2 regions of the Micromonospora sp. MGP-C2 genome follow, and region 2 is predicted to be linked to the other one. Evidence: riboswitches for the same ligand, from Rfam matches in the RefSeq annotation. Region 2 holds a riboswitch; the other holds the start of a gene.
What was found. A riboswitch is a leader RNA that binds a small molecule or an ion and turns the genes downstream of it on or off. The one in region 2 is predicted to bind thiamine pyrophosphate.

Region 1 (14,162 bases), 700 kb from region 2:
GTCCGGTTCCTGATGGGGTTCAACCGGGACGTGATCCGTCGCCGCCGCGACGAGTTGGTCGACCTCGGCGTCCGGGTGGTCTGGTCGGGCCGGGCCGGGCGGTTGTGGAAGAGCGTCATCTCCGAGTTGCAGACCGCCGAGGAGATGTCCCGCGACAACTCGACGCTGACCCTGCAGTTCTGCGTCAACTACGGCGGGCAGGCCGAGATCGGCGACGCCGCAGCCGCGATCGCCCGGGACGTGGCGGCCGGCCGGCTGGATCCGGCGAAGGTCAGCGAGAAGACCGTCGCGAAGTACCTCTACCACCCGGAGGTCCCGGAGGTCGACCTGTTCCTGCGCCCCTCCGGCGAGGAGCGAATCTCCAACTTCCTGCTCTGGCAGGCCGCGTACGCCGAGCTCGTCTTCCTGGACACGCTCTGGCCCGACTTCGATCGCCGCCACCTCTGGTACGCGTGCGAGCTGTACGCGCAGCGGGACCGGCGCTTCGGCGGGGCGCTGCCCAACCCGGTCGCCCCGGTTCTCTGAACCGACGCTTATCCGCACGTCACTCTGGGTATCAGTGACGTCAGAAGCCACTGACGGAGGTGAACCCACATGATCCAGAAGCGCATTGCCCAGTGGGCGGTGATGGCGGTCGCGGTGCCACTGGCGGCTGCCGGTGCTCGCCGGCTCAGCCACACCCTGGAGGCCCGGCGTGGTCCCTCCGGGGCTACCCGGTTGCTGACCAGGGGCGCTGACCTGATGCGCCCGCAGAAGGCCAAGCGCCGCCGCTTCTTCTGACCCCAGACCCACCGGCGCCGCCCACACCCCGTGTGGGCGGCGCCTCCCTGTGCCCAAACCCGCCCCCAACCCGGTCGATCATGGAGTTGTGGTGGGCGGTTCCACCGCTTTCGCCACTTCTGTGCGGCACTACAACTGCATGATCGACGCGGCCGGGGTGGAGGGGTTCCGGCTGGGGGACTGAGCTGTCGTTTCGGGGTCTCGCGAAAGGGCGGCGGGTAGGGTCCGGAAGTGGCGGGACTACGGCGGTTGGGGTGGGTGTGCGGGATCTTCGGTTCAAGATGATCATGGCGTTGAACGCGGCCGATCTGGGTGACCCGATCTGCGAACAGGTGGCCGACATCTGCGCCGAGATCGCCGAGCAGCACTGCGCCGAGTTCGGCCACACCCCGCAGCTGCGCACCGGTGAGATCGCCGAGCTGGCCACCGGCGAACCGGCCCTGACGTGGGCGCCGTCGACCTCCGACACCGGGCAGCGTGCCTGGTGACCGCGCCCGCTCCCGCCGTCGACGTCCGTCGTGGCGAAGACCGCTTCTCCACCCGGATCTCCTGGCTCGACTCCCACCACTCGTTCTCGTTCTCCCGGCACTACGACCCGGCCAACACCCACCACGGTCTGCTGCTGGTCAACAACGACGACGTCGTGCGACCGGGTGCCGGTTTCGAGACCCACCCGCACCAGGACATGGAGATCGTCACCTGGGTGCTGCGTGGCTCCCTGGTGCACCAGGACTCCACCGGGCACTCCGGGGTGATCTACCCGGGGCTGGCGCAGCGGATGAGCGCCGGCACGGGCATCCTGCACTCGGAGAAGAACGACGCCTGGCGGCTCAACAACCAGGAGCCGCACAGCGACCCGGTCCACTTCGTGCAGATGTGGGTGCTCCCCGACGAGGACGGCGGCGACCCCGGTTACGAGCAGTTGGAGATCGAGGACGAGCTGCTCCGCGGCGGCCTGGTGCCGATCGCCTCCGGGATGGAACGCTACGACGGGGCGTCCGCCATCCGGATCCGCAACCGGTACGCGACCCTGCACGCCGCCCGACTCGCCCCCGGCGACGAGGTCACCATCCCCGACGCGCCCTTCGTGCACCTGTACGTGCCCAACGGCACGGTGACCCTGGAGGGCAGCGGCCCGCTCGGCACCGGCGACGCGGCCCGGCTCACCATGACCGGCGGCCGGCGGGTCACCGCCGACGAACCAGCCGAGATCCTCGTCTGGGAGATGCACGCCACGGTCACCTGACCCCTCGTGGACGGGGCCAGGTGACCGTCGCTCAGGTCAGGCGGGGGACTCGGCGCGGTCGCCGGCCCAGGTGGTGTGGAACGAGCCGTCCCGGTCCACCCGCTGGTAGGTGTGCGCCCCGAAGTTGTCCCGCAGACCCTGGATCAGCGCGGCGGGCAGCCGCTCGGCGCGCAGCGCGTCGAAGTACGCCAGCGACGACGAGAACGCGGGCGTCGGCACACCGGCCCGGGTCGCGTCACCCACCACCCGGCGCCAGCTCGGCACACCGGCGGCGACCGCCTCGGCGAAGTACGGTGCCACCAGCAGCGTCGACAGGTCGGGCTGCTGGTCGTACGCCTCGCGGATCCGGTTGAGGAAGCGGGCCCGGATGATGCAGCCGCCCCGCCAGATCGTCGCGGTGCCGCCGAGGTCGATGTCCCAGTTGTATTCCTCGCTGCCGGCCCGGATGTGGTCGAAGCCCTGCGCGTACGCAACGATCTTGGAAGCGAGCAGCGCCCGGCGGACGTCCTCGATGAACGCGTCCCGGTCGGCGACCTGCCACTTCTCACCCGCGTCCGGGAACGCCCGACGGGCCGCCTCCCGCTGGTCGACGTGCCCGGAGAGCGACCGGGCGAAGGTCGCCTCGGCGATCCCGGTGATCGGGATGCCCAGGTCCAGGGCGCTCTGCACCGTCCACCGGCCGGTGCCCTTCTGCTCGGCACGGTCCTGCACGATGTCCACGAACGCCCGGCCGGTCGCCGCGTCGGTGTGCGCGAGCACATCGGCGGTGATCTCGATGAGGAACGACTCCAGCTCGCCGTTGTTCCAGTCGCGGAAGATCTCCGCGATCTCCGCCGGCTCCGCGCCCAGACCGGCCCGCAGCAGGTCGTACGCCTCGGCGATGAGCTGCATATCGGCGTACTCGATGCCGTTGTGCACCATCTTGACGAAGTGCCCGGCGCCGTCCGGCCCGACGTGCATGCAGCACGGCACACCGTCCACCTGCGCGGCGATCTTCTCGAACATCGGCCCGAGCTTGGCGTACGACTCGGCGGAACCGCCCGGCATGATGCTCGGCCCCCGCAGCGCGCCCTCCTCGCCACCGGAGACGCCGGTGCCGCTGAAGTGCAGGCCCTGCGCGCGCAGCGCCTCCTCCCGACGGCGGGTGTCGGCGAAGTGGGCGTTGCCGCAGTCGACGATGATGTCGCCCTCTTCCAGCAGCGGCACCAACTCGTCGATCACCGCGTCGGTGGGCGCGCCAGCCTTGACCATGACGATGACCGCGCGGGGGCGCTCCAACGACGCCACGAAATCGGCCATCGACTCGCCGGGCACGAACGTGCCCTCGTCACCGTGCTCGGCAACCAGGCTGCGGGTGCGTTCCGGCGACCGGTTGTGCACTGCCACCGTGAAGCCGTTGCGGGCCAGGTTGCGGGCCACATTCCGACCCATCACCGCCAGCCCGGTCACACCAATCTGCGCCCTCGCCTGCTCAACCATCCGTGCCGCCACCTCTCGCCGTCGTGTCAATGTGTTGCGACGGTATCGCGACGCAGGGGCCATGGGGGAGCGCTGCCCAACAGCCGGTCACCGACCGATGGCGCTCAGCCCTGGGCCAGCCGGTTCTCCACGTGCGCCACCTTCGCGGTGAGCGCGTCGGTCACCCCCGGCCGGATGTCGGCCTTGAGCACCACGCTCACCCGGGGTGCCTGCGCGGCCACCACGTCGACCGCCTGTTTGACGACCGACATCACCTCGTCCCACTCACCCTCGACGGTGGTGAACATGGCGTCGGTGCGGTTGGGAAGGCCCGAGTCGCGGACCACCCGTACCGCCTCGGCGACCAGGTCACCGACGGACTCACCGACACCGAGCGGGGTTATCGAGAACGCGATCAGCATGCCGCCGATGGTGCCAGGAAAATCGGCTGCACCGCCCTACCTGGTGCCGATAGAGTGCGGGCATGCGCAACTGACGCCCCACTTCAGAGCCGGCCCGCCGCCCCGCGTCGCGGTCCGTGCGCTCCCGGGCGTCCCGCATCTCCCACCCGCCGTTCGGCGGCGCTGGCTGTGCCCCGACCCCCGGTGAGCAGTCCCTTCCCCGTTGGGCCGTCGCACGACGACGGTCATCAGCCGATCCGACCGACCGCCGGCGCGCGGGACCGGCCGTGCCGGTCGGCTCTGAAGGAGGCCCGGATGCCTGCCAGGCGCAACCGGAAGAAATCCCGTACAGCCGCACCCACGTCCGCCGGCACAGACTCGGCGGTCGGCCATGACGCGCTCCTACCGACCCGCCCCGACTTCGATCTCGCGGTCCAACCGGCTCTCCTGGTCGATCCCGCGCTTCCGGCGGGGTTGGGTGAGCCGGCAGTGCTGGTCGAGCCGGCGCTGCCGGCGGTGCTGAGTCAGCCGGCTCCGCCAGCGGTGCTGAGTCAGCCGGCTCCGCCAGCGGTGGTGCCGGGTGAGCTGGTGCCGCCGTTCGACGTGCCGGCAGCAGTCGACGCGCCGGTGGTGGCAGACCTGCCGAAGGTCGCCGGGCGACCGAAGGCACCGACCGCCGGACCGCCGCAGGGTGGCGGGACACGCTCGGCCGGCGGGCGTGGTCAACAAGCCGGCCAGAGCCGCCGCTACGCCTTCCGCCGCAGCTGACCGACCTCGCGCCCACCCGGCGCGCTGTCCCGACCCCGTGGGCGGTGAGGCAGACAGCAACTTCAGGGATGGTGCTGCCTCACCGCCCAACGAAGCAGCACCATCCCTGATGTTGTGCGGATCCTGCCGGCGCGGCGACGCGAACAGACGCCGGGCGGCGCCCCTGCGTGGGGAGAAGGGGTCAGGTCAGCCGATCAGGGGGCGGAAGCTGCCGAGGAGGATGCTCGTGGTCAGTGCGCCGGCGGCCAGGGTGGCTGCCCCGGCGACGAGCAGCCCGTCGGCCCGGGTGAAGCGCTGCCGGCGGGCCACGGTCCGAGGGGTGCCGGCGTCGAAGCCACGCGCGTCCATCGCCACGGCCAGCCGGGTGCCCCGGCGGATCGCGCCGACCAGCAGCGCGAACGCGGTGGAGGCGAACAGTCTCAGCTTCGCCACCGGGTTGCGTCCCGCGTCGACGCCCCGCGCCCGCCGGGCCATGCTGATCATCTGCCACTCCTGACCGAGCAGCGGCACCAGCCGGAACGCGGCGAGCGCCCCGATGGCGAACCGGGCCGGCGCCTTCGCGTTCTGGATCAGCGCGTCGGCCAGGTCGGTGGGGTCGGTGGTCGCGAAGACGATCACGCCCGGCAGTGCCACCGCGAAGACCCGCAGCACCAGGCCGAGCGCGGTGAGCAGCACGCCGGTGCTCACGAACACCGGCCCGGCGTCCAGCAGGACCCGACCGGACCTGTCGGCGGCGAACAGCACCAGGGTGACCAGGATGCCGGCGGCGCTGAGGAGCAGCGGCCAGGCCCGCCGGGCCAGCACCCGGTAGCGGATGCCGAACAGCGGGAGTACGGCGAGTTCGAGCGCGATGGCGATCGCCGGGGCCACCGGGTCCAGGGTGGCCAGCAGGGTGAACGAGAAGACCAGCGCTGCGGCGACCTTCGCCACCGGGTTGCGGCGGGCCAACGGCGCACCGGGCGCGGCGACCGGTTCGATGCTGATCATCGGGCACCGCCGCCGGTCACGGCCCGGTGCAGGGTGACGGTGCGGTCGGCGAGAGCGGCGACGAAATCCGCGTCGTGGGTGACCGCGACCACGCCGTGCCCGGCGTCGCGCAGCTCGGCGAAGAGGTCGACCAGCTCCCGCCAGGTCCGCCGGTCCTGGCCGAAGGTCGGTTCGTCGCAGATCAACAGACGGGGCGCGGTGGCCAGGGCCGTCGCCACGCTCAGCCGCCGCGCCTCGCCCCCGGAGAGGGTGTACGGGTTGGCGGCGGCGAGCCGATCCAGTCGTAGTCGCTCCAGCAGCCCGGCCACGGTCTCCCGCACGGCTGCCTCGGGTTGACCGGTGCGGCGCGGGCCGAGCGCCAGCTCGTCGAAGACGGTGCTCGTGACGAACTGGTGCTCCGGGTCCTGGAAGACCGACCCGATCCGCCGGGTCAGCGCGGGTGCCCGCCAGCGGTGCGGGGGAGTGCGATGGTCCGCGCCGGCCAACTCGGCGGACGCGTTGACCCGGCCGGTGCCTGGCCGGAGCAGCCCGCCGAGTAGCAACGCCAGGGTGGACTTGCCGGCGCCGTTGGGTCCACGTACGGCGAGTGCCTCTCCGGCGCGTACCGCCAGATCGGTGGAGGTCAGCCGGGGTGGCAGGCCGAGCCGGTCGGCGGTGAGCAACAGCTCGCCGGGAGCGGCGGTGGCCCGCCGGGGCGCGATGGGGTGACCCGGCACCCAGACTCCCTCGGCGGCCAGGGCGGCGCCGTGGGCGGCGAATACCGCCTCGGGGGTGCCGTCCGCACGGACCCCGCCGCCCGGGTCCAGGACGACCACCCGGTTGACCAGTGGCAGCGCCTCGGCGACCCGGTGCTCGACCAGGATCAGCGTGGTGTCGGCGTCCAGCGCCCCGGCAACCGCCTGCCGGATCAGCTCGGCCCCGGCCGGGTCGAGGTTGGCGGTCGGCTCGTCGAGCAGCAGCAGGCCGGGGCGCAGGGCCAGCGCGCCGGCCAGGGCCAGGCGTTGCTGCTCGCCGCCGGACAGTGCGGCCGTGTTGCGGTCCCGGGAGTACGGGAAGCCGAGCCGGTGCAGCGCCTCGTCCACCCGGGGCCAGATCTCGTCAGCGGGCACTCCCCGGTTCTCCAGCCCGAACGCGACGTCGTCGCCGCAGCGGGCCATCACCAGTTGGGTTTCCGGGTCCTGGAAGACGATGCCGACCCGTTCCCGGCCCTTGCGGGGGTCGAGCCCGTCGATCTCGACGGTGCCCTCCTGCTCGCCGGAGTCCTCGGGTAGCAGCCCGGCGAGCGCGCTGAGCAGGGTGCTCTTGCCGGCCCCCGAGGGCCCGAGCAGCAGCACCCGCTCCCCGACCTCAACCCGCAGGTCGACCCCGCGCAGAGCCCACGCGCGCCGCCCGGCGTGCCGCCAACCGAACCCCCGCAGCAGTACCCCGCCCACCAAACACCCCCTCCCAAGCCCCGGCTCCACCCTGCACGGTCGATCATGAGGTTGACGGTGGTTCTGAAGATCCATCCGCCCGTCAACCTCATGATCGACGCGAGTGGGTGGGGTCAGATCAGGGCGCGGTCCCGGCCTACCGGGAAACGGTCCAGGACACCGGTGTTGGCCAGGGCCTTGGTCAGCAGCCAGCCGCCGGCGCCAGCGATCACGGTGGCGCTGACGATGGTGATCAGCGCGTACGGGATGCGGTAGTCGGCCAGCGCGTAGTCGACGTTCCAGATGAAGAAGTCGAACAGCGCGGCGCTGAGACCGGTCAGCGCGCCGGCCACCACCGCGGTGGGCAGCCGGAACGACCGGTACCGGAAGGCGGCGAACGCCAGCTCCGCGCCGATGCCCTGCACGATGCCCTGCGGGATCACCGTGCCGGCCCACTGGCTGCCCAGCAGCGCGGAGAGGACCGCGGCCACCGTCTCGCAGTAGAGCGCGGCACCGGGCTTGCGGATGACCAGACCGCCGATGACGGCCGGCATCAGCCAGACGCCGTACAGCAGCGCCTGCGCCGGCGGGAAGAAGGCGAACGCACCCTCGGTGGCGCTCCAGACCAGGCCCCAGGCCCAGAAGATGACGCCGAAGGCGACCGCGATCACCGAGGCGACCACGATGTCGATGGTCCGCCAACGGTGTGTGTCGGTGGTGGATTTCATGTGTTGCTCCCAGTTCGTGAGTGCGAACCAGGAGAAGACGCACGCCGCGTCCGGTGGCACCGGACTGCGGCGCGGCTGGAGGTCGACCGAACTCCCTGCGCTGGCATTACCCAGATCAGGTTCGAGGGTCTGCGGGCATGCCCGCACTCTCAGCGCTGTGCGCTCCCCTGTCGGATGTGAAGTTGTCTCGCTGACGCTAACACCGACGTGGGCCGCTGGCCCAGGAGGGCATCCGCCTGACCTGCGGCGGGCAGCCGGCCCGTCGTCGGCTGGGTACGCTTCCGATCATGCGGGTTGACGCGCGAGGCTTCACGTTCGAGGTAACCGCCGGTGGTCCGCCGGAGGGCGTACCCGTCCTGCTGTTGCACGGGTTCCCACAGCACAGCGGCGAGTGGGACGAGGTCGTGCCGACGCTGCACGCGGCCGGGCTGCGCACGTACGCGCTGGACCAGCGGGGTTACTCGCCGGGTGCCCGGCCAACGGCGGTGGCGGACTACCGGATCCCCGAGCTGGTCGCCGATGTGGTGGCGGTGCTCGACGCCCTCGGGTTGGACGCCGTCCACCTGGTCGGCCACGACTGGGGCGCGATCGTGGCCTGGGCGGTCGCCGCTGGGCACCCCGAGCGGGTCCGCACACTGACGGCGGTGTCCGTGCCACATCCGGCGGCCATGGCGCACGCCCTGGCCAACGACAGCCAGCAGAAGGCCCGCTCGTCGTACATTGCGCTGTTCCGTAAGCCGGACAAGGCGGAGAAGGTGCTGTTGGCGTGGCACGCCACCGCGCTGCGCAAACTGCTCGGCGGGGTGGGCGACAGGCCCCGGGTGGACCGCTACGCCGACCCGATGCGCGAGCCGGGAGCCCTCACCGCCGCACTGAACTGGTACCGGGCGATGTCCCGCTCCGACCTGGCGGCGGTCGGCCCGGTCGCGGTGCCCACCACGTACGTCTGGAGTGACCGGGACGTCGCGATCGGCCGGACCGCCGCCGAGGCGTGTGCGGCGAACGTCACCGGGGACTACCGCTTCGTGCAACTGGCCGGTGTGAGCCACTGGATCCCGGACGCGGCCCCGGGCCCGCTCGCCGAGGCGATCCTGGCCCGAGTCAGCGCGACGGCCTGAGTCGTGCGGGTCAGCGCGGGAGGACCATCATGACGACGGACGGCAGCGGGCCGGGCAGCCGCCGCTCGATCGCCGCGCAACTACGCCTGCTGGGCGTACGCCCCGGCGCGACGCTGCTGGTGCACGCCGGCCTCCGTCCGCTGGGATTCATCAGCGGTGGTCCGCACGCGGTGGTGCTGGCCCTGCGTGACGCGCTCGGTCCGGACGGCACGATCGTCGTGCCCACCCACACACCGGAGAACAGCGATCCCGCCCAGTGGGGCAACCCGCCGGTGCCGGCGGACTGGTGGCCGCTGATCCGCTCGGAGATGCCCGGCTTCGACCCGGCGATCACCCCGAGCCGGTTCATGGGGGCGCTCGCCGAGACGGTCCGTGGCTGGCCCGGCGCTCTGCGCAGCTCACATCCCCAGGTGTCGTTCGCCGCGCTCGGGCCGGCCGCCGAGCAGGTGGTGGCCGGGCACGCCCTGGCCGACATGCTCGGCGAGCAGTCCCCGCTGGCCCGGCTCTACGACCTGTACGCCGACGTGTTGCTGCTCGGTGTCGGCCACTCCGCGAGCACCTCGCTGCACCTGGCCGAATACCGCAGCCCCGGCTCGCCCCGGGAGCGGGTCGGCGCTGCGGTGCGCACCGCCGACGGCGGCAGGGAATGGGTGTGGTGGCAGGACGTACGGCTCGACGCGGGTGACTTCGACGCGTTGGGCGCGGCCCTGGAGGCCACCGGGGAGGTTCGCACCGGCCCGGTGGGTGCCGGGACCGGCAGGTTGATGCGCCAGCGGGCGGCGGTCGACTTCGCGGTGCACTGGTTGGCCCGCAATCGGACGACGGAGGACGCATGACGGTGAGTGCCGAGGACTACCTGGCCGTGGTGACCGAGACGATCGGCCGGGTGGCCGAAAGCCAGCGGGAGGCGGTGGGGCGGGCCGCGGATCTGATCGCCGACGCCGTACGCGCCGACGGCGTGGTGCACGCGTTCGGCACCGGGCACTCGGAGGCCCTCGCCATGGAGATCGCCGGCCGGGCGGGCGGTCTGGTGCCGACCAACCGGATCGCCCTCCGCGACCTGGTGCTGCTCGGCGGCGACCCGGCCGATCGGCTGGGCCCGATGCTGGAACGGGACCCGTCGGTCGCGCACCGCCTCTACGAGCTGGCGCCGGTGCGGCCCACCGACGTCTTCGTGCTCGCCTCGAACTCCGGGGTCAACGGCGCGATGGTGGAGTTCGCCACGCTGGTCAAGGAACGTGGCCACGGGCTGGTCGCGATCACCTCGGCGCAGCACTCCGCTCGGATGACCTCCCGGCACCCGTCCGGGCGCAAGCTGGGCGACCTCGCCGACGTGGTGCTCGACAACGGCGCCCCGTACGGCGACGCGACGCTGCCGCTTCCCGGTGGCGGTGCGGTCGGCGCGGTCTCCTCGATCACCGCTGCGCTGCTCGCCCAGCAGATCACCGTGGAGGTGGTGGCGCGGTTGCTGGCAGCGGGGGAGCGGCCACCGGTCTACCTGTCGGCGAACATCCCGGACGGCGACGCGCACAACACGGCGTTGGAGGCCCGGTACGCGGGCCGCATCCGTCGCGGGTCCTGACGCCGCCCCGCGGTGCTTCCGGTCGCCAGGCATCGGCGCTGGCTGATGCTGGTGACCGACCTGCGTCCCCGAGGTGAACGGGAGATGTCGTGAACCTGTTTCGCGCTCGGGCGGGTGGGGCATTGGCGTTGCTGCCGGCGGCCGGGACCGCCGGCAGTAGCGTCTCACCGGAGGTAGCGCGTGTCCAAGGAGACCGACAAGCAGCGTTGGCAGCGCAATTTCGCCGACCTGCTCCAGGAGTTGCGGGTCGCACAGACCGGCGTGCAGATCCTCTTCGCCTTCCTGCTCACCCTGCCGTTCAGCAACGGGTTCACCGAGACCACGGAGTTCCAGCGGGACGTCTACATCGTGGCGTTGCTCGCGGCGGCCGCCGCCACCGCGCTGATCATCTCGCCGGTGGCGTTCCACCGGGCGCTGTTCCGGCAGGGACGCAAGCCGGAGCTGGTGCGCTTCGCGCACCGGATGGCCACCGGCGGTCTCGCCTTCATGCTGATCGCGATGGTCAGCGCGGTGCTGCTGATCACCGACTTCGTGCTGGACCGGCCGATCGCCTTCCTGCTCAGCGCCCTGACCGGAATCTGGTTCCTCGCGTTCTGGGTGATCCTGCCGTTCGCGCGACGCAACTGGGGTGAGGACGACATCGCCGACGATGACGACGACCCGGACACGATCGCCGGTCGCTGATCGCTGATCGCGCAGATCTTCACGCAGCGCTACCCCTGGGTAACAACCGGGGGTAGCGTGGCGGGTAGTCGCGCACGTCGACGCAGCCGCACCGAGCTTCGAGGGGGCAGCCGTGACCACGACGCAGGACGGCCGACCGGCACCGGACGGCCCCGACTCCGAAGCCGCGCCCAGCACCGCCGGTGCCGCGGCCCCGTTGCCCAGGGAGGCCGGGCAGGTCTCCGAGAAGGAGGCCCGGCAGGTCGCCGAGGCCGCCCGTGAGTCCACCTGGGACCGACCCAGCTTCGGCAAGGAGTTGTTCCTCGGTCGGTTCCGGCTCGACCTGATCGACCCGTGGCCCCGGTCCGACCCGGACGACGTGGCGCGCGCCGAGGAGTTCCTCGGTCGGTTGCGCGCCTTCCTGACCACCGAGGTCGATGGCGCCGCCATCGAACGCGACGCGTCCATTCCGGACTCGGTGTTCCACGGTCTGGCCGACCTCGGCGCGTTCGGCATGAAGATCGACCGGAAGTACGGCGGGCTCGGGCTGAGCAACCTGCACTACTGCCGGGCGCTGATGCTGGCCGGGTCGGTCAGCCCGGCCATCGGCGCGCTGCTCTCGGCGCACCAGTCGATCGGGGTGCCACAGCCGCTGAAGATGTTCGGCACCGCCGAGCAGAAGCAGCTCTTCCTGCCCCGCCTCGCCGCCGGTGAGGTGTCCGCGTTCCTGCTCACCGAGCCCGATGTCGGCTCCGACCCCGCCCGCCTGGGCACCATCGCCGAGCCGACCGAGGACGGCACCGGCTACCGGCTCAACGGGGTGAAGCTCTGGGCCACCAACGGCATCGTGGCCACCCTGCTGGTGGTGATGGCCCGGGTGCCCGCCACCGAGGGGCGTCGGGGCGGGATCACCGCGTTCGTGGTGGAGGGCGACAGCGAGGGCATCACCGTCGAGCGGCGCAACGAGTTCATCGGATTGCGCGGCCTGGAAAACAGCCTCACCCGGTTCCACGACGTGTTCGTACCCGCCGAGAACGTCATCGGCGGCGAGGGCAAGGGTCTGAAGATCGCCCTGACCACGCTGAACACCGGCCGGCTCTCGCTGCCGGCGATGTGCGTGGGCGCCGGCAAGTGGGCGCTGAACGTGGCCCGGGGCTGGGCGGCCGACCGGGTCCAGTGGGGCCGGCCGGTGGGCGAGCACGAGGCGGTCGCGCAGAAGTTGTCCTTCATCGCCGCCACCACCTACGGCATGGAGACCATGCTCGACCTCTGCTGCCTGCTCGCCGACGACGACCGCAACGACATCCGGATCGAGGCGGCGCTGGTCAAGCTGTACGCCAGCGAGATGGCCTGGAAGATCGCCGACGAGCTGATCCAGATCCGGGGCGGGCGCGGCTACGAAACGGCCGACTCGCTGGCCGCCCGTGGCGAACGCCCGGCCGCCGTCGAACAGATGCTGCGCGACCTGCGGATCAACCGGATCTTCGAGGGCTCCACCGAGATCATGCATCTGCTGATCGCCCGGGAGGCGGTCGACGCCCACCTGTCGGTGGCCGGCGACATCATCGACCCGGACGCAGGGCTGGGCCGCAAGGCACGGGCCGGCGCCCGAGCCGGTGCCTTCTACGCGAAGTGGCTGCCCACCCTCGCCGTGGGTCGGGGGCAGAGGCCCTCGGCGTACGCCGAGTTCGGGCCGCTCGCCGCGCACCTGCGCCAGGTCGAGCGCTCGTCGCGCAAGCTGGCCCGCTCGACGTTCTACGCGATGTCCCGCTGGCAGGGAAAGATGGAGCGTAAGCAGGCGTTCCTGGGCCGTGTGGTGGACATCGGCGCCGAGTTGTTCGCGATGTCCGCGGTCTGTGTCCGGGCCGTCGCCGAACGGGACAGCCGACCGGAAAACGTGGAGCTGGCCGACCTGTTCTGCCGGCAGGCGCGGGGGCGGGTGGACGCCCTGTTCGCCGCACTGTGGGACAACACCGACTCGGTGGACACCGCGGCGGCGAAGCGGATCCTCGCCGGCCGCTACGCGGGTCTGGAGGAGGGTGTGCTCACCCCGTCCGACGAACTGCCGTGGGTGGCCGGCTGGTCACCCGGCCCGTCCACCGTCGAGGACGTCCGCCGCCGCATCCCACCGAAGCCGTAAGCCGCGCCGGCCGTTGGCCGGCTGCTAGTCGGCCCCGCCTGTTGGTGGCCGGGCTGGTCGTCGGCTGCGGTCAGCGGGCGACCGCCCAGGCCAGCACCCCGGCCAGGATCAGGCCGTTGAGCCCGGCCAGCGCCAGGTACGCCGCGGGTGGGATCTTCCTGCCCCGTCGCACGAAGGAGACCAGGACGGCGGCGTAGCCGAGCAGCAGGACGGCGATGACGAGGAGGAAGTAGAACACCCGAAGACCTTAGCGGCTCCTGCCGCGTAGGCCGAGTTGGCGCAGCTCCAACGCGGCCAGGGCGTCGACGGTGGCGTCGTCGCCACGTCGCCACGCCTCGGCGACGTCCGGCGCGATCCGGGTCAGCTTGCCCAGCGGCTGGGTGGCCAGCGCGCGCAGGGCGAGCAGGTCCCGGCCGGCCGGTCCGACGGCCAGCTTCGCCGCTGACCCGGCCCGGCGCATCCAGCGCACCCGCAGCGGCAGCCAGCCGAGCAGCACGATGCCGAGCGGGAAGATCAGGACCGCGATGGCGAGGGCGAGGGCGAGCTGGTCGACCAGGTGCTGCTGGTCGCGGCCGGCGTCGGCGAGCCCCCGGGCCGCGTCGGCCGCCCGCTGGAAGGGTGCGGTCAGCTCGTCACCGACCAGCGGGACCCGGCGAACCTTGCCGCCCGCGTCGGCGAGGTTGTCGGCGAGGCCGCTGCCCGCGCCCTCCAGCTTCTGCCCCGGTACGGCGAGCTTCTGCACCAGGTCGTGCAGCCACAGCGCGCCGCGGATAGCCACGTACACCCAGGCGACGACGAGCAGGTCGGTGAGCAACTGACGGGCGGCGGTCGGAAACCGATCGGCATAGATTTTCACGCCGGACAGCGTGTCACGAACAG
Region 2 (14,162 bases):
CCCCTGCCGGATGAGCCGGATGTGGTGGGGGTTGCCGATGCCGAGCCCGGAGCCGATCGGGGAACCGGCCGGCATCACCGCGGCACAGCCCACGTCGGCGAGCCGGCGGGCGAGCACCGGATCGTCGCTGGTGTACGGCAGGACGGTGAAGCCGTCGGCCACCAACTCCTCGGCGGCGCGGAGCAGTTCCACCCCGTCGGGCAGCAGCGTCCGCTCGTCGCCGATCACCTCCAGCTTGACCCAGTCGGTGTCGAACGCGTCCCGGGCCAGCCGGGCCACCTTCACCGCCTCGGTCGCGGTGTGGCAGCCGGCGGTGTTCGGCAGCAGCCGCACCCCGCACCGGTCCAGCAGCTCCAGCAGCCCACCGGTGGAGCCCGGCGCGGTGCCCACCCGGCGCAGCGCCAGCGTGACCAGCTCGGTGCCGGACGCCCGGATCGCCTGTTCCAGCACGTGCAGGTTCGCGGCGCCGCCGGTGCCGAGGATCAACCGCGAGGTGAACGTCTCCCCACCCAGCTCGAACGTCACGCCGCTCACCCGCCCTGCGCCGCGGTGAGGACCTCGACCCGGTCGCCGTCACGCAGCACAGTGGCCGGCCAGCCGGCCCGGGGCACCACCTCGCCGTTGACCGCGACCGCCACCCCCCGCTGTTCGGGCACGACGTCGCGCACCAGGTCGGCCACCGACGCGCCGCCGGGGACGCTGCGTCCGGCCCCGTTCACCGTCAACTCCACCGGTCCCCCTCCGTCGTCGGTTCAGGTCCACCCGCCGCGGCCGGTGTGCGAGCGGCCGATCCGGCACCGACGAACCGTCCGGGTCCGAAGGGCGCGAGCAGCGGGTCGGGCACGCCGTCGAGCACCAGCTCGGTGATCAGGTCGGCGGTGATCGGGGTGAGCACGATGCCGTGCCGGTGGTGCCCGGTGGCGGCCAGCACGTCCGGCCGGTCGGGCAGCGGCCCGAGGATCGGCGCGTTGTCCGGCGTGCCCGGGCGCAGCCCGGCGACCGCCTCGACCAGGTCGTACTCGGCCAGCTCGGGCAGCAGGTCGACTCCGGCGCGGAGCAGGCGCTGCACGGCACCGGCGGTGACAGTGGTGTCCGCCCGTTCCTCGACCGTCGCGCCGAGCACGACCTCGCCGTCGGCGCGGGGCACCAGGTAGACGGGTTCGCCGTCGGCGTACCCCCGGATCACGTGCCGGAAGCCCGGCGCGACGCCGTCGGGCGCGCGAAGCCGGAGGATCTGGCCCTTCACCGGCCGGACGGGCAGGCCAGTGAGGGCGGCGGCCCCACAGCCGGCGGCGACAACCGTGACCGCAGCATCCACATCGGACAGGTGCGCGACCGCCTGCGGCACCAGCACCGCGCCGGCCCGCTGGGCGGCCGTGCGCAGCGCCGGCACCAGCCGCCGGGGGTCGACCTGGTGGTCGGTGGGCGCGAGCGCGCCGCCGCGCAGCCGTGGTGCGAGCGCCGGCTCGCGGTCGCGCAGCTCGCTGGGGCGCAGCGGCGTCACCGGCAGGCCCAACCCCTGCTGGTACGCCCAGAGCCGGCGCGCCTCGGCCAGGTCGTCGCCGGTCAGCCCGACCATCAGAGTGCCCTCGGTCCGGTAGCCGATCCCGGTGCCGCTCGCCGCGGTCAGCTCGGCGGCGAACGCCGGCCAGCGGGCGGCGGACGCCAGCAGCAGCCCGGTCAGCTGCCGCTCACCGAAGTACGCCTCGGCGACCGGCGAGAGCATGCCTGCGGCCACCGCCGACGCCCCCGAGCCGGGCTCCGGATCGTGCACCACCACGCGCAGCCCCCGGGCGGCGCAGCGCCAGGCGATCGCCAGCCCGATCGGCCCCGCCCCCACCACCGCGACGTCCGGCCGGGCCCGGTCACTCGATCGCGCTGACTCCGACCGGCCGGTCAGCACGCCAGGGCCTCGATCAGCTCGGCGGTCGCCCGCGCCGGGTCGGCGGCAGCCGAGACCGCCCCGACGACCGCCACCCCGTACGCCCCGGCGGCCCGCAGTTCCGGCACCCGCTCGGCGGTCACGCCGCCGATCGCGATGACCGGCACGTCGACGGCGTCGACGACGGCACGTACGCCCACGGGCCCGATGGGGTCAGGCAGGCCGGACTTGGTGCTGGTGGCGTGGCACGGCCCGACGCCCAGGTAGCTGGCTCCCGCCGCGACCGCCGCGGTCGCTGTTCCCGGCGCGCGGGCGGTGGCGCCCAGCACGCCGGCCGGGCCGAGCACCCGACGGGCGGCGGCGACCGGCAGGTCGTCTGCCCCGACGTGCCCACCGGCGGCACCGACCGCCAGCGCCACGTGCAGCCGGTCGTTGACCAGGCAGGTCGCCCCGTACGGCACGCAGAGCGCCAGCACCCGCTGGGCCAGCTCGTACGCCTCGCGGTCGGTGGCGGAATCCTCGACCCGGACCTGCACCACCAGGTCGGCTCGGGCCACCGCGAGGGCGGCCCGGACCACGGTGAGCGGGTCTCGCCCGGGTCGGGTGTCGGTGATCAGATGCAGTCGCCCCAGGGACGGCACGGCAACGCTCCTCCCTGCGCCGGCATTATCCGGATCAGGTTCGACGGTCGGGGGCTGTCAGCCCCCCTCTCAGCCCGGTACACCGGACTCCCGTGGGTTACTTGCGTGTCACCGTACGACAGATCCGCCGGTCTGCCAAGGCGGGTGTCGACGGGCCGGAATGGCGGATTAGGTTGGGCGCTTCATCCCGGTCCTATTCGGAATGTCGCCCCCCGTTGCAGAACCGTTACCTGCCGGCATCTTGCCGGACATTGAGCCAGCCGAATTAATTTGTTCAGCGATTCGACAAAATGTTGGCGGGGGCACCGTGACGCGGTGTCACCACCGGCTCCATCTGGGAGGGTCTTCGGCGAGCCGGCTCCCGCGATCCCTGTCACTACGACATAGGAGGCGGCGTGTCCCGTTCTCGTCGTGCCCGCGTACCCATCACCGCAACCCTGATCTCCCTGGCCATGGCCTCGACCACCCTGTTCGGCACGCCCGCCCAGGCGGCCGCCCAGGTCCCCCCACGGGATGCGAAAGCCGCAGCCCCGGTCAGCCAGGTGGTGCCGAAGGCGCCAAAGGCCGCGGCCGATCCCTTCTCCGTCCTCGTCTTCTCCAAGACCGCCGGCTTCCGGCACGACTCCATCCCCACCGGCATCGCCGCCATCCAACAGCTCGGTGTGGCCAACGGATTCACAGTGGACAACTCCGAGGACGGCGCCGCATTCAACGACGCCAACCTCGCGAAGTACAAGGCGGTGATCTGGCTCTCCACCACCGGTGACGTGCTCGACGCCGAGCAGCAGGCGGCGTTCGAGCGCTACGTCAAGGCGGGCGGCGGCTACGTCGGCATCCACGCCGCGTCGGACACCGAGTACAGCTGGGCCTGGTACGGCGACCTGGTCGGCGCGTACTTCGCCAACCACCCGCAGAACCAGCAGGCCACGGTCAAGGTGGAGGACCACGCCCACCCGTCGACTGCCGGGCTGCCGGACCGATGGTCCCGGTTCGACGAGTGGTACAACTACCAGACCAATCCCCGGCCGGACGTGCACGTGCTCGCCAGCCTGGACGAGAAGAGCTACACGGCGGGCGCCGGTGCCATGGGCGCCGACCACCCGATCGCCTGGTGTCAGGACTTCGACGGCGGCCGATCCTGGTACACCGGGGCTGGCCACACCCGGGAGTCGTACGCCGAGCCCGAGTTCCTGTCCCACCTGCTCGGCGGCATCCGGACCGCGGCCGGTGTCGAGAACGCCGACTGCGGCGCCTCGAAGACCTCGAACTTCGAGAAGGTCGCGCTGGACAGCAACACCAGCAACCCGATGGAGCTGGACATTGCCCCGGACGGGCGCGTCTTCTACATCGAGCGCGACGGTCGCGTGCAGATCGTCAAGCCGGACACCGGCAGCACCGTCACCGCCGTCGACCTGGACGTCTTCACCGGCAACGAGGACGGCCTGATCGGCATCCGGCTCGACCCGGACTTCGCCACCAACAAGTGGGTGTATCTCTACTACGCCCCGAACGACGGGGTCACCCGCAACCTGCTGTCCCGCTTCACAGTCACCGGCGACACCATCGACCCGGCCAGCGAGAAGCAGGTGCTGCGGGTCGACACCCAGCGCAACACCTGCTGCCACGCTGGCGGCAGCATGGCCTTCGACAGCGCCGGCAACCTCTACCTGGCCACCGGTGACAACACCAACCCGTTCGAGTCGAGCGCGTACTCGCCGCTCGACGAGCGGCCGGGCCGCCAGGACTACGACTCGCAGCGCACCTCGGCCAACACCAACGACCTGCGCGGCAAGGTGATCCGGATCCACCCGGAGGACGACGGCACGTACACCGTCCCGACGGGCAACCTCTTCGCGCCGGGCACCGAGAAGACCCGCCCCGAGATCTACGCGATGGGCTTCCGCAACCCGTTCCGGATCGGCACCGACCCGAAGACCGACACCCTCTACGTCGGGGACTACGGGCCGGACGCCAACGCGAACAACCCGGACCGGGGCCCCCGGGGCCTGGTCGAGTGGAACGTCGTGACCCCCGGCAACTACGGCTGGCCGTACTGCACCGGGACGAACGAGGCGTACAACGACTACACGTTCCCGTCCGGCCCGAGCGGCCCGAAGTTCGACTGCGCCGCACCGGTGAACAACTCGCCCAACAACACGGGCCTGACCAACCTCCCGCCGGTCGTCCCGGCCACCGTCGACTACGGCTACGCCGGTGACGCGCGCTACCCGGAGATCGGTGGCGGTGGCGCCCCGATGGGCGGCCCGGCCTACCGCTACGACGCCGACCTCAACTCCAACCGCAAGTGGCCGGCCTACTACGACGGCAAGGCGCTGCTCGGCGAGTGGAACCAGAACAAGATGTACACCATGCAGGTGACTCCCGACGGCAAGTCGTTGGTGGACATCAATCAGCTGCTCACCGGCATGAAGATGGTCCGGCCGATGGACTTCGAGTTCGGTCCGGACGGCGCGCTCTATCTGATCGAGTGGGGCACCGGGTTCGGCGGCAACAACGACGACTCCGGCATCTACCGGATCGACTACACCGCCGGTGACCGCGCACCGATCGCCGCGGCGTCCGCCAACCCGACCTCGGGCCCGGCGCCGCTGACTGTCACCTTCTCCAGCGCCGGCTCCCGGGACCCGGACGGCGGCGCGCTCACCTACTCGTGGACCTTCGGCGACGGGCAGACCTCGACCGAGGCCAACCCGACGCACACGTACGCGACGGCCGGCAACTACACCGCCCAGCTCACCGTGACCAACCCGAAGGGCCGTACCGCGGTGGCCAACGTGCCGGTCACCGTGGGCAACACCGCACCGACGGTGAGCATCGAGTTCCCGCCGGACGGTGGCTTCTTCAACTGGGGTGACCAGGTCCGCTACACGGTCAAGGTGACCGACCCCGAGGACGGGCAGATCGACTGTGACCGGGTGAACCTCCAGGTGCTGCTCGGTCACGACGAGCACGCCCACCCGCTGGAGCAGCACACCGGGTGCACCGGCACGGTCCAGACGTCGCTCGCCTCCGGGCACGGCGCCGAGGCGAACGTCTTCGCTGTCTTCGAGGCCACCTACACCGACGAAGGTGGTGCCGGCGGCGCGGGCGCGCTCACCGGCCGGGACATCGAGATCCTGCAGCCCAAGCAGAAGCAGGCCGAGTACTTCACGGCCACCGGACGGGTGCCGGGCGGCACCGGCGGCGGAGACGCCGGCGTGCAACGAGAGGCCGGCGCCGACACCGCCGGTGGGGGCCAGAGCATCGCGTTCATCGAGGACGGCGACTGGTGGTCGGTCGTCCCGGCGGACCTGACGAACATCACCGAGATCCGGTTCCGGGCCGCCTCGGCCGCCGCCGGCGGTCGGATCGAGGTCCACGCGGGCGCCGTCGACGGACCGGTCGTGGCCACGGCCACCGTTCCGACGACCGGCGCGTGGCAGACGTACACGGACGTGAGCGCGCCGGTGACCGGTGCCGCGAGCGGCTCGCTGTACTTCGTGGCCCGCGACCCGAACGGCGGGACGGGTTCGCTGTTCAACGTCAACTGGATGGACTTCGTCGGCCGCGGCGTCACCGAGAACGCGCCGCCGGTGGTCACCGCCACCGCGACCCCGTCCACCGGCACCGTGCCGGTCACCGTCGAGTTCGACGGCACGGCCACCGACGCCGAGGGCGACACCCCGCTGACGTACGCCTGGGACTTCGGTGACGGAGGCTCGGCGACCACAGTGGACGCCAGCCACACCTACACCAACGCGGGCACCTTCACGGCCACCCTCACGGTGACCGACAGCAAGGGCGCCAAGTCGTACGCCACGGTGCCGGTGCGGGTCGACGCTCCGGACACGTCCTGCTTCGGGGCGCGTTCGGACGACTTCAACGGCAACAGCCTCGACAAGGAGCGCTGGACCAGCGTGGTCCGGGAGAACCAGCTCTACTCGGTGTCGGGTGGCGCGCTGCGGCTGCCCACCGGGGTGGGCGACCTCTACGGCGCTCGCAACGACGCCACCAACCTGGTGCTCCAGGCAGCTCCGACCGGCGCCTGGGAGATGACCACCAAGGTCACGCTGCCGGTGACGGCGAACTACCAGCAGGCTGGCGTGCTGGTGTACGGCGACGACGACAACTACGCCAAGCTGGACCTGCTGTACAACGGCAGCCGGCGGGTGGAGTTCATCCGGGAGACGGCCGGTACGCCTCGCAACGAGGCCGCCGACAGTGCCGCCGCACCGGCGGGTGACACCGTGTACCTGCGGATCACCAGCGACGGGACGAACCTGACCGCCGCCGCCTCGGGCGACGGGCAGACCTTCACCCCGGTCGGCCAGTCGGCAGCGCTCGCCGGCATCACCAACCCGCGGATCGGGGTCTTCGCGCTCAACGGAGGCACCGAGGCGCCCGTGGTCGACGCCGCGTTCGACTCGTTCCAGGTCACGCCGGACGCCCCGGCCGGCCCGGTCGACCCGTCGGACGAGTTCACCGGTTCCACGTTGGACAAGTGCCGCTGGGACGCCATCACGCGGGAGGACCCGAACGGTTACCGGGTCACCGATGGCGCGCTGCGGATCGACGTGCCCAACGGTGACATCTACGGCACCGACAACACCGGGCCGAAGAACTTCATCCTCCAGACCGCGCCGTCCGGCGACTGGACCCTGGAGACGAAGGTCGACGGCAGTCTGCTGAACGAGCAGTACCAGCAGGCCGGTCTGCTCGTGCAGGCCGACGACGACAACTACCTGAAGTTGGACTTCATCGCGGACAACCAGGCCGGCCAGGCGGTGACGCGGCGGATCGAGTTCCGCAGCGAGATCGCCGGGACGGTGCAGAACCCGCAGCCGGAGGCGGCCAGCCTCACCTCGGCGGTGTGGCACCTGCGGCTGGCCCGCACCGGTGACACGTTCACCGCGTCGTACTCGGCCGACGGGACGACCTGGACCGCGTTGGAGGCGCTGACGAACAGCGCGGTGGGTGCCACCCCGAAGGTCGGGTTGTTCACCCTCGGCGCCAACCAGACCGCCTCGAAGACCGCCGCGTTCGACTACTTCCGGTTGAGCACGAAGGTCGCCGACGAGACCGCGCCGGTCACCACGGCGACGGTGTCCGGCACCCCGACCGAGGGGTGGCACACGGGGCCGGTGACGGTGACCCTCGCCGCCACCGACGAGGCCGGCGGTAGCGGGCTCGCCAGCACCGAGTACCAGTTGGACGGTGCCACCACCTGGACGGCCTACACCGCTCCGGTGGCGGTCAGCGGGGACGGCGAGCACGAGGTGCGGTTCCGCTCGACCGACCAGGCGGGCAACGTGGAGTCGACGAAGACCGTCACGGTCAAGATCGACACCACAGCGCCGGTCACCACGGCGACGTTCGCTCCGGCGAACGACGCCGGCTGGCACAACGGGACGATCCCGGTCGTGCTGGCCTCGACCGACGCCGGTTCCGGCGTCAAGACGGTGGAGTGGTCCCTGGACGGTGGCACCTGGACGCCGTACACGACGCCGGTCGAGGTGACCGGTGACGGCCAGCACGAGCTGCTGTTCCGCTCGACCGACAAGGCGGGCAACGCCGAGACGCTCAAGTCGGCGGTGCTGCGCATCGACGGCACGAAGCCGACGCTGCTGGTGTCCGGGATCGCCGACGGCCAGCTCTACGGTGACAGCCAGGACGTTCGGGTGTCCTGGCAGGCCGTCGACCCGACCTCGGGCATCGCGTCCGTGGTCGGCCAGCTGGACGGCAGGGCGTACGCCAGCGGCACTCTGCAGGCCATGTACGAGCTGCCGCTCGGCCTGCACGAGCTGACCGTGACCGCGACCGACAAGGCGGGCAACCAGACCACCTCTGCGGTCCGGTTCTTCGTCACCACCTCGTTCCGGGACATGCAGGGCCTGCTGGACCGGTTCAAGGCGACGGGTCGACTCTCGGCCAAGGCGCACAAGCAGTTGACGGCGAAGCTGGACGCGGCCCGTCAGGCCGAGGCGGCCGGCAACGACAACAAGGCGATCAAGCAGTTGGCCGCCTTCCGTACGCTGGCCGCCGACGCCACACTGGTGGCCGAGGCGGAGATCCGGGACGTCCTGATCCGGGACGCCGACGCCATGATCGTCCGGCTCGGCGGCGCGGCCAGCAAGGCCGGGGTGAAGGCGAACGACGGCGCTCCGATCAAGGGCACCGGACGCCTGGGTGAGGATGCCACCCGGCTCGCACCCGGTCGCCAGCTCTGATCCGACGAGGCCCCTCCCCGACGTCACGACGTCGGGGAGGGGCCTCCCTCGTAGGTAGTGAGGAGATGTCCGTGACGGGTATCCGCAAGGTGTTGGCCGCCGTTCTCGTCGGGCTGGCCCTGACCCTGTTCTCCGCTGCCCCGGCGGCCGCTCAGGCCGACAAGCTCAAACTGACGGTGGCCGGTGACGGGGCTGAGGGGGTCACCATCCAGGCCGTCTACGCCGACGGCCGCCGGCTGGACCGGGTGGTGCGGTTGGTCCTCACCGCCACCGGCCCGGACGGGCAGAAGGTCGGGCCGGTGCAACTGGAGCCACAGCCCGAGGGGCAGGGCTTCTACAGCAGCGGCCCGGTGCTCTCCACCGGCACGTGGAAGGTGACGGTGAGCTCCCCCGCTCCGCTCAAGAGCGAGGCCACCGCCACGGTGCAGGCCCGGGCAGCACAGTCACCACCGGTGCCCGCACCGGTCGCGGTGACCAGAACGACTGACGGAGACCGCGGGGCGGGTGCCGACTGGTGGCCGTTCGCGGCGGCCGGCCTCGTGCTCGTCGCCGCGGCGATGGGGGTGGCCATGCTCTTCGGCCGCCGCCGCACCGGTACGCAGAACAACTGATCGACTCGACATCCTTGAAGTCGGGGCTTCCCGGACCGCAGGGCGCCCCGACTTCAAGGAACGCGAGTGGATCACGCGCCGGCGGGCGCCCGCCTCGCTCAGAGGATGGCGCGCAGCGCCGTCAGATCCTCGTCGCTGGGTTCCCAGGTGCCGGCAGCGGCGTTGGCCACCACCTGCTCGGGCGTGGTGGCACCGGCGATCACCGAGGTCACCGCCGGCTGGGCTGCCAGCCCACCGATCGCCACCTGGAGCATGGTCAGACCCCGCTCGGCCGCGTACGCCTCGATCGCCTCGATGGTGTCCCAGTCGGCTGCGGCGAGCCGCTCCGCGTACCGGCCACCGCCGGAGAGTCGGCTGCCGGCCGGCGGCTGACCCGAGCGCTTGTACTTACCGGTGAGCAGGCCGTTGGCGAGCGGGAAGAACGGCAGCATGCCGAGGCCGAACCGCTCGCAGGCCGGGATGACCTCGGCCTCCACCGAACGCTCCAGCAGGCTGTAGTGGTTCTGCGCACTGATGAAGCGGGCCCGACCGTTGGACGACGCGACCCAGTCCGCGTCGGCGATCTGCCAGCCGGCGAAGTTGGAGTTGCCCAGATAACGCACCTTGCCGTCGCGGACCAGGTCGTCCAGGGCGGCGAGGGTCTCGTCGATCGGGGTGCCCGGGTCGGGCTCGTGCATCTGGTAGAGGTCGATGTGGTCGGTGCCGAGCCGGCGCAGCGACGCCTCCACGGCACGGGCGATGTAGCGCCGCGAACCCCGGGCACCGAAGTCCGGCCCGTTGAGGCCGTTCATGTCCATGCCGAACTTGGTGGCCACCACCACGTCGTCCCGGCGCCCCTTGAGCGCCTGCCCGAGCAGTTCCTCGGAGCCGCCCTGCGGTTCGCCGTAGATGTCGGCGGTGTCGAAGAGGTTGATGCCGGCGTCCAGGGCGGCGTCCACCACCGCGCGCGTGCCGTCGAGGTCGAGCTTCCGGCCAAAGTTGTTGCAGCCGATGCCGACCACGGACACCACGAGCCCGGAGTCGCCCAACCGGCGATAGGTCATCTCAGTCACGAGATCCACCCTATGCCCGCCGGACGCGGCGGGCCCGGGGACCGCTCAGCCCAGTCCCAGACCGGCTCCGGAGTCTCCACCACCTCGTTGTCACCCCGGAACAGCACGAACCGGTCGAAGGACCGGGTGAACCAGCGGTCGTGGGTGACCGCGATCACCGTTCCGTCGAACGCGGTCAGACCCGCCTCCAGTGCCTCCGCGCTGGCCAGGTCGAGGTTGTCGGTGGGTTCGTCGAGCAGCAGCAGGGTCGCCCCGGACAGCTCCAGCAGCAGCACCAGGAACCGGGCCTGCTGCCCACCGGAGAGCGTGCCGAAGCGCTGGTCGCCCTGCGCGGCCAACTCGTAGCGGCTGAGCACCCCCATCGCGGCGTGCCGGTCCATCCCGGTGCGATGCTCGTCACCCCTCCAGAGGATCTCGACCAGCGTCTTCGACATCAGCTCCGGCCGGTCGTGGGTCTGGGAGAAGTGACCGGGTCGGACCCGGGCACCGAGGCGGGCCGTGCCGTCGTGCGCCACCGGGGCGAGCGCGCCCGCCCCGTCGACCGGCCCGTTCGCCGGGTCGGGGTCGGTGCCGCCCCGGGCCAGCAACCGCAGGAAGTGCGACTTGCCGCTGCCGTTGGCACCGAGCACCGCCACCCGGTCGCCGTACCAGATCTCCAGGTCGAAGGGGAAGGTCAGGCCGTCGAGCTCAAGCTGCTCGCAGATGACCGCGCGCTTGCCGGTCCGCCCGCCGCTCAGCCGCATCCGGATGTCCTGGTCCTTCGGCGGTACGGGCGGCGGCCCGGCCTCCTCGAACTTGCGCAGCCTGGTCTGCGCGGCCTGGTAGCGCGAGGCCAACCCGTCGTTGTACGCGGCCTTCTGCTTGTACATCAGCATCAGCTCGCGCAGCTTCTGGTGCTCCTCGTCCCAGCGACGACGCAGCTCGTCCAGGCGGGCGTGCCGGGCCACCCGGGCGGAGTGCCAACTGGCGAAGCCACCCGGGTGCACCCAGGCGCTGCCACCCTCGACGGCGACCACCCGGTCGGCGCTCTGGGCCAGCAGCTCGCGGTCGTGCGACACGTAGAGCACCGACTTGGTCGACTCGCGCAGTCGCGCCTCCAGCCAGCGTTTGCCGGGCACGTCGAGGAAGTTGTCCGGCTCGTCGAGCAGCAGCACCTCGTCCGGGCCGCGCAGCAGCAGCTCCAACGCGAAGCGCTTCTGCTGGCCACCGGAGAGGGTGCGCACCGGCCGGTCCCGCACGGTGTCCCAGGGCAGGCCGAGCACGATTGTCGCGACGGTGTCGAAGAGCACCTCGGCGTCGTACCCGCCGGCCTCGCCCCAGGCGCCGAGCGCGTCGGCGTACGCCAACTGGGCCTTGCCCGCGGCGTTGCTGAACTTGCCGTGGGCCTCGGCCGCCCGCATGGCCGTCTCGGTCTCGCCGAGCCGGCGGCCGGCGTCGCGCAGCGCGGGCGGGGCCAGCGACAGGGCGAGGTCGGCGAGCGTCGACTCGTCCCCGATCATGCCGATGAACTGGCGCATGACGCCCAGCCCACCGGCGCGCGCGACGACGCCGCTCCGCACCGGCAGGTCACCGGCGACCATTCGCAGCAGCGTCGTCTTCCCCGCGCCGTTCGGGCCGACCAGGGCGACCTTGGCGCCCTCCCCGACCCGGAACGACACGTCGGCGAAGAGTTCCCGACCGTCGGGCAGGATGTGCCCGACCCCTGCCACGTCCACGTATCCCACGCGGGGATCCTGCCCCAGCGAGGGGCGGAGGGTATATCCAATTACCGGGTGACTCGCAGCACCCGGAAGCCCTTCTGGCTGGCGTGCCGCTCCACCTGCCAGCCCTGTTCGGTGAGCCAGCGTTGCAGCGAGTCGCCGCCGAGGTGCCGGGCGACGACCAGCCAGCCGACGCCGTCCGGCGCGAGGCGGGGCAGCCACCGCAGCAGCAGGTCGTGCAGCCCGTCCTTACCAATCCGAATGGGAGGGTTGGACCAGATCTGGGCGAACGAGACGTCGGCCGGCACGTCGTCCGGCGCGCTGACCCGGACCCGGTCGCCGGCGCCGATCCGGACCGCGTTGGCGGCGGTCAGCTCGCGGGCGCGGGCGTTGACGTCGACGGCCCAGACGGTGCTCGCGGGCGCGAGGTCGGCCAGAACGCAGCTGATCGGCCCGAATCCGCAGCCCAGGTCGAGCAGGTCGCCGCTGGTGTCGGCGGCGGGCAGCTCGGCCTTGCGCAGCAGGACCGCCGTGCCCGGGTCGAGCCGGCTGGCGGAGAAGACCCCGCCGGCCGAGGCGAGCCGGTAGTCGCGGTCGGCGACGGAGAACTCGATCTCGCGCGCCGGGGCGTCGCTGGCAGGCTGCGCGGTGAAGTAGTGGTCGCCGGTCACGCCGGCAATTCTCGCACCGGCCCGGGCCGGCCATGACACGGCCTACGCACACATTTCCTGGATATTATCCCCAAAAGGGACAACGGCTCTTACTCTGGGCGACATGGTGTATCGGTACGAGTCCGATGAGGACGCTTTCGAGGAGTACCCGGAGCCCGGGTCCGACCTGTCGGTGCTCGGCGCCGGTCCGCCCCCGCCCGCCGGGCCCTCTCCGTCGCGCTTCCCCACGCCGTCGCTGCCGCGAGCGAACCAGCTCTCGCTGCCGTCGTCGTCGCCACCACCGCCGCCACCGCCACGGCCGACTCGTGCCGAGACGCCGCCCGCCGCGCCCCGTGGCCACGTCTACAGCTCGGCGTCGCCGATAGAGCCGTCAGCCCGACGCGGCGGCGGCCGACTGTGGCAGGTGCTGATCGGCGGCGCAGCCGTCCTGGTGCTGCTCGCCCTCTGCGGCCTGGGCGCCGCCGCGCTGCTCGACAACCGCGACCAGCAACCGCAGGCCACCCCGACGTTCCAGCCGAACGCCGCCCCGACGTCCGCCGCGGCGCAACGGCTCACCCTGGACTCCCGGGACACCGACCAGGCCCCGCTCACCGCCAAGGAACTCTTTCCCGGCAAGGAGTTGAAGCTCAACGACGGCCAGCCGAGCTACCAGGTCCTCAAGACCCAGTCCAGCGCCAGCTGTGCCGTCGCCGCCACCGGCGAGGTCGCCGACCTGCTGGTCCGACTCGGCTGCAACCAGATCGTCCGGGCCACGCTGCGGACACCCGACGGGGACCATCTGGTCACCACCGGCCTGTTCAACCTCACCGACAAGGTCAGCGCGGAACGGGCCCGGGACCGGATCCGGCCGCTGCTCGACGAACGGCAGGGCCGGTTCCGTGGCCTCACCGCCGGCGAGGGCGACGGCACCGACGTGCTGGCCAGCGCCCCGGCGCGGGTGGGCTGGCAGGTCCGGGGCCACTACCTGGCATACGCGCTGGTGGTCCAGAAGGACGGTGCGGCGATCAAGGCGGGAGACGCCAAGGTCGGCGAGATCCTGTTCGACATGATCGAGCTGCACCTCAGCCGGGGGGTGTTGCAACAGCGGGCCGACGGTGGCAGCGCCGGACAGCCGACGGCGGCGCCGACCGGCAGCAGCGGAACCCAGGGTGGCAGCACCGACGACGGCGAACTGCCGGGCAACTGACCGGCACGTCGTCGACGGTCAGCCCTCGACCGGGACCCGCAGCCGGCGGGTGAGGTCGGCGCGGCGGGCATAGTCGGCCGGGTCGGCCGGGTAGCCGACCGCGACGAGGGTCAACCCGCGCGCCGGGGCCACTGTCACCTCACTGGAACGAACCTCACTGGTGAGCAGGCTGCCCGGCCACTCGACCGGGCG

Region 1: it holds a riboswitch for thiamine pyrophosphate, as region 2 does, so the genes downstream of both, AC3CF1_RS12320 (ECF transporter S component) here and thiE (thiamine phosphate synthase) in region 2, are expected to answer to the same signal.

What each region holds. Positions count from the first base shown of each region.
Region 1 is NZ_JBYMEN010000002.1:2,773,830-2,787,991, reverse strand. It holds gene AC3CF1_RS12365 (isoprenyl transferase) at 1-525, shown strand, start outside; gene AC3CF1_RS12360 (hypothetical protein) at 595-780, shown strand; gene AC3CF1_RS12355 (thioredoxin reductase) at 1,035-1,268, shown strand; gene AC3CF1_RS12350 (pirin family protein) at 1,265-2,026, shown strand; gene gndA (NADP-dependent phosphogluconate dehydrogenase) at 2,063-3,505, opposite strand; gene AC3CF1_RS12340 (MTH1187 family thiamine-binding protein) at 3,610-3,906, opposite strand; gene AC3CF1_RS12335 (hypothetical protein) at 4,201-4,653, shown strand; gene AC3CF1_RS12330 (energy-coupling factor transporter transmembrane component T family protein) at 4,840-5,640, opposite strand; gene AC3CF1_RS12325 (ABC transporter ATP-binding protein) at 5,637-7,073, opposite strand; gene AC3CF1_RS12320 (ECF transporter S component) at 7,187-7,780, opposite strand; TPP riboswitch at 7,855-7,959, opposite strand; gene AC3CF1_RS12315 (alpha/beta fold hydrolase) at 8,068-8,898, shown strand; gene AC3CF1_RS12310 (AAC(3) family N-acetyltransferase) at 8,928-9,734, shown strand; gene AC3CF1_RS12305 (sugar isomerase domain-containing protein) at 9,731-10,480, shown strand; gene AC3CF1_RS12300 (DUF6328 family protein) at 10,661-11,164, shown strand; gene AC3CF1_RS12295 (acyl-CoA dehydrogenase family protein) at 11,277-13,283, shown strand; gene AC3CF1_RS12290 (hypothetical protein) at 13,354-13,521, opposite strand; gene AC3CF1_RS12285 (hypothetical protein) at 13,531-14,139, opposite strand.
Region 2 is NZ_JBYMEN010000002.1:3,468,874-3,483,035, forward strand. It holds gene AC3CF1_RS15620 (thiazole synthase) at 1-534, opposite strand, end outside; gene thiS (sulfur carrier protein ThiS) at 531-731, opposite strand; gene thiO (glycine oxidase ThiO) at 722-1,903, opposite strand; gene thiE (thiamine phosphate synthase) at 1,897-2,523, opposite strand; TPP riboswitch at 2,518-2,627, opposite strand; gene AC3CF1_RS15640 (ThuA domain-containing protein) at 2,919-8,750, shown strand; gene AC3CF1_RS15645 (hypothetical protein) at 8,816-9,361, shown strand; gene AC3CF1_RS15650 (aldo/keto reductase) at 9,460-10,422, opposite strand; gene AC3CF1_RS15655 (ABC-F family ATP-binding cassette domain-containing protein) at 10,410-12,137, opposite strand; gene AC3CF1_RS15660 (class I SAM-dependent methyltransferase) at 12,179-12,784, opposite strand; gene AC3CF1_RS15665 (hypothetical protein) at 12,888-13,970, shown strand; gene truA (tRNA pseudouridine(38-40) synthase TruA) at 13,989-14,162, opposite strand, start outside.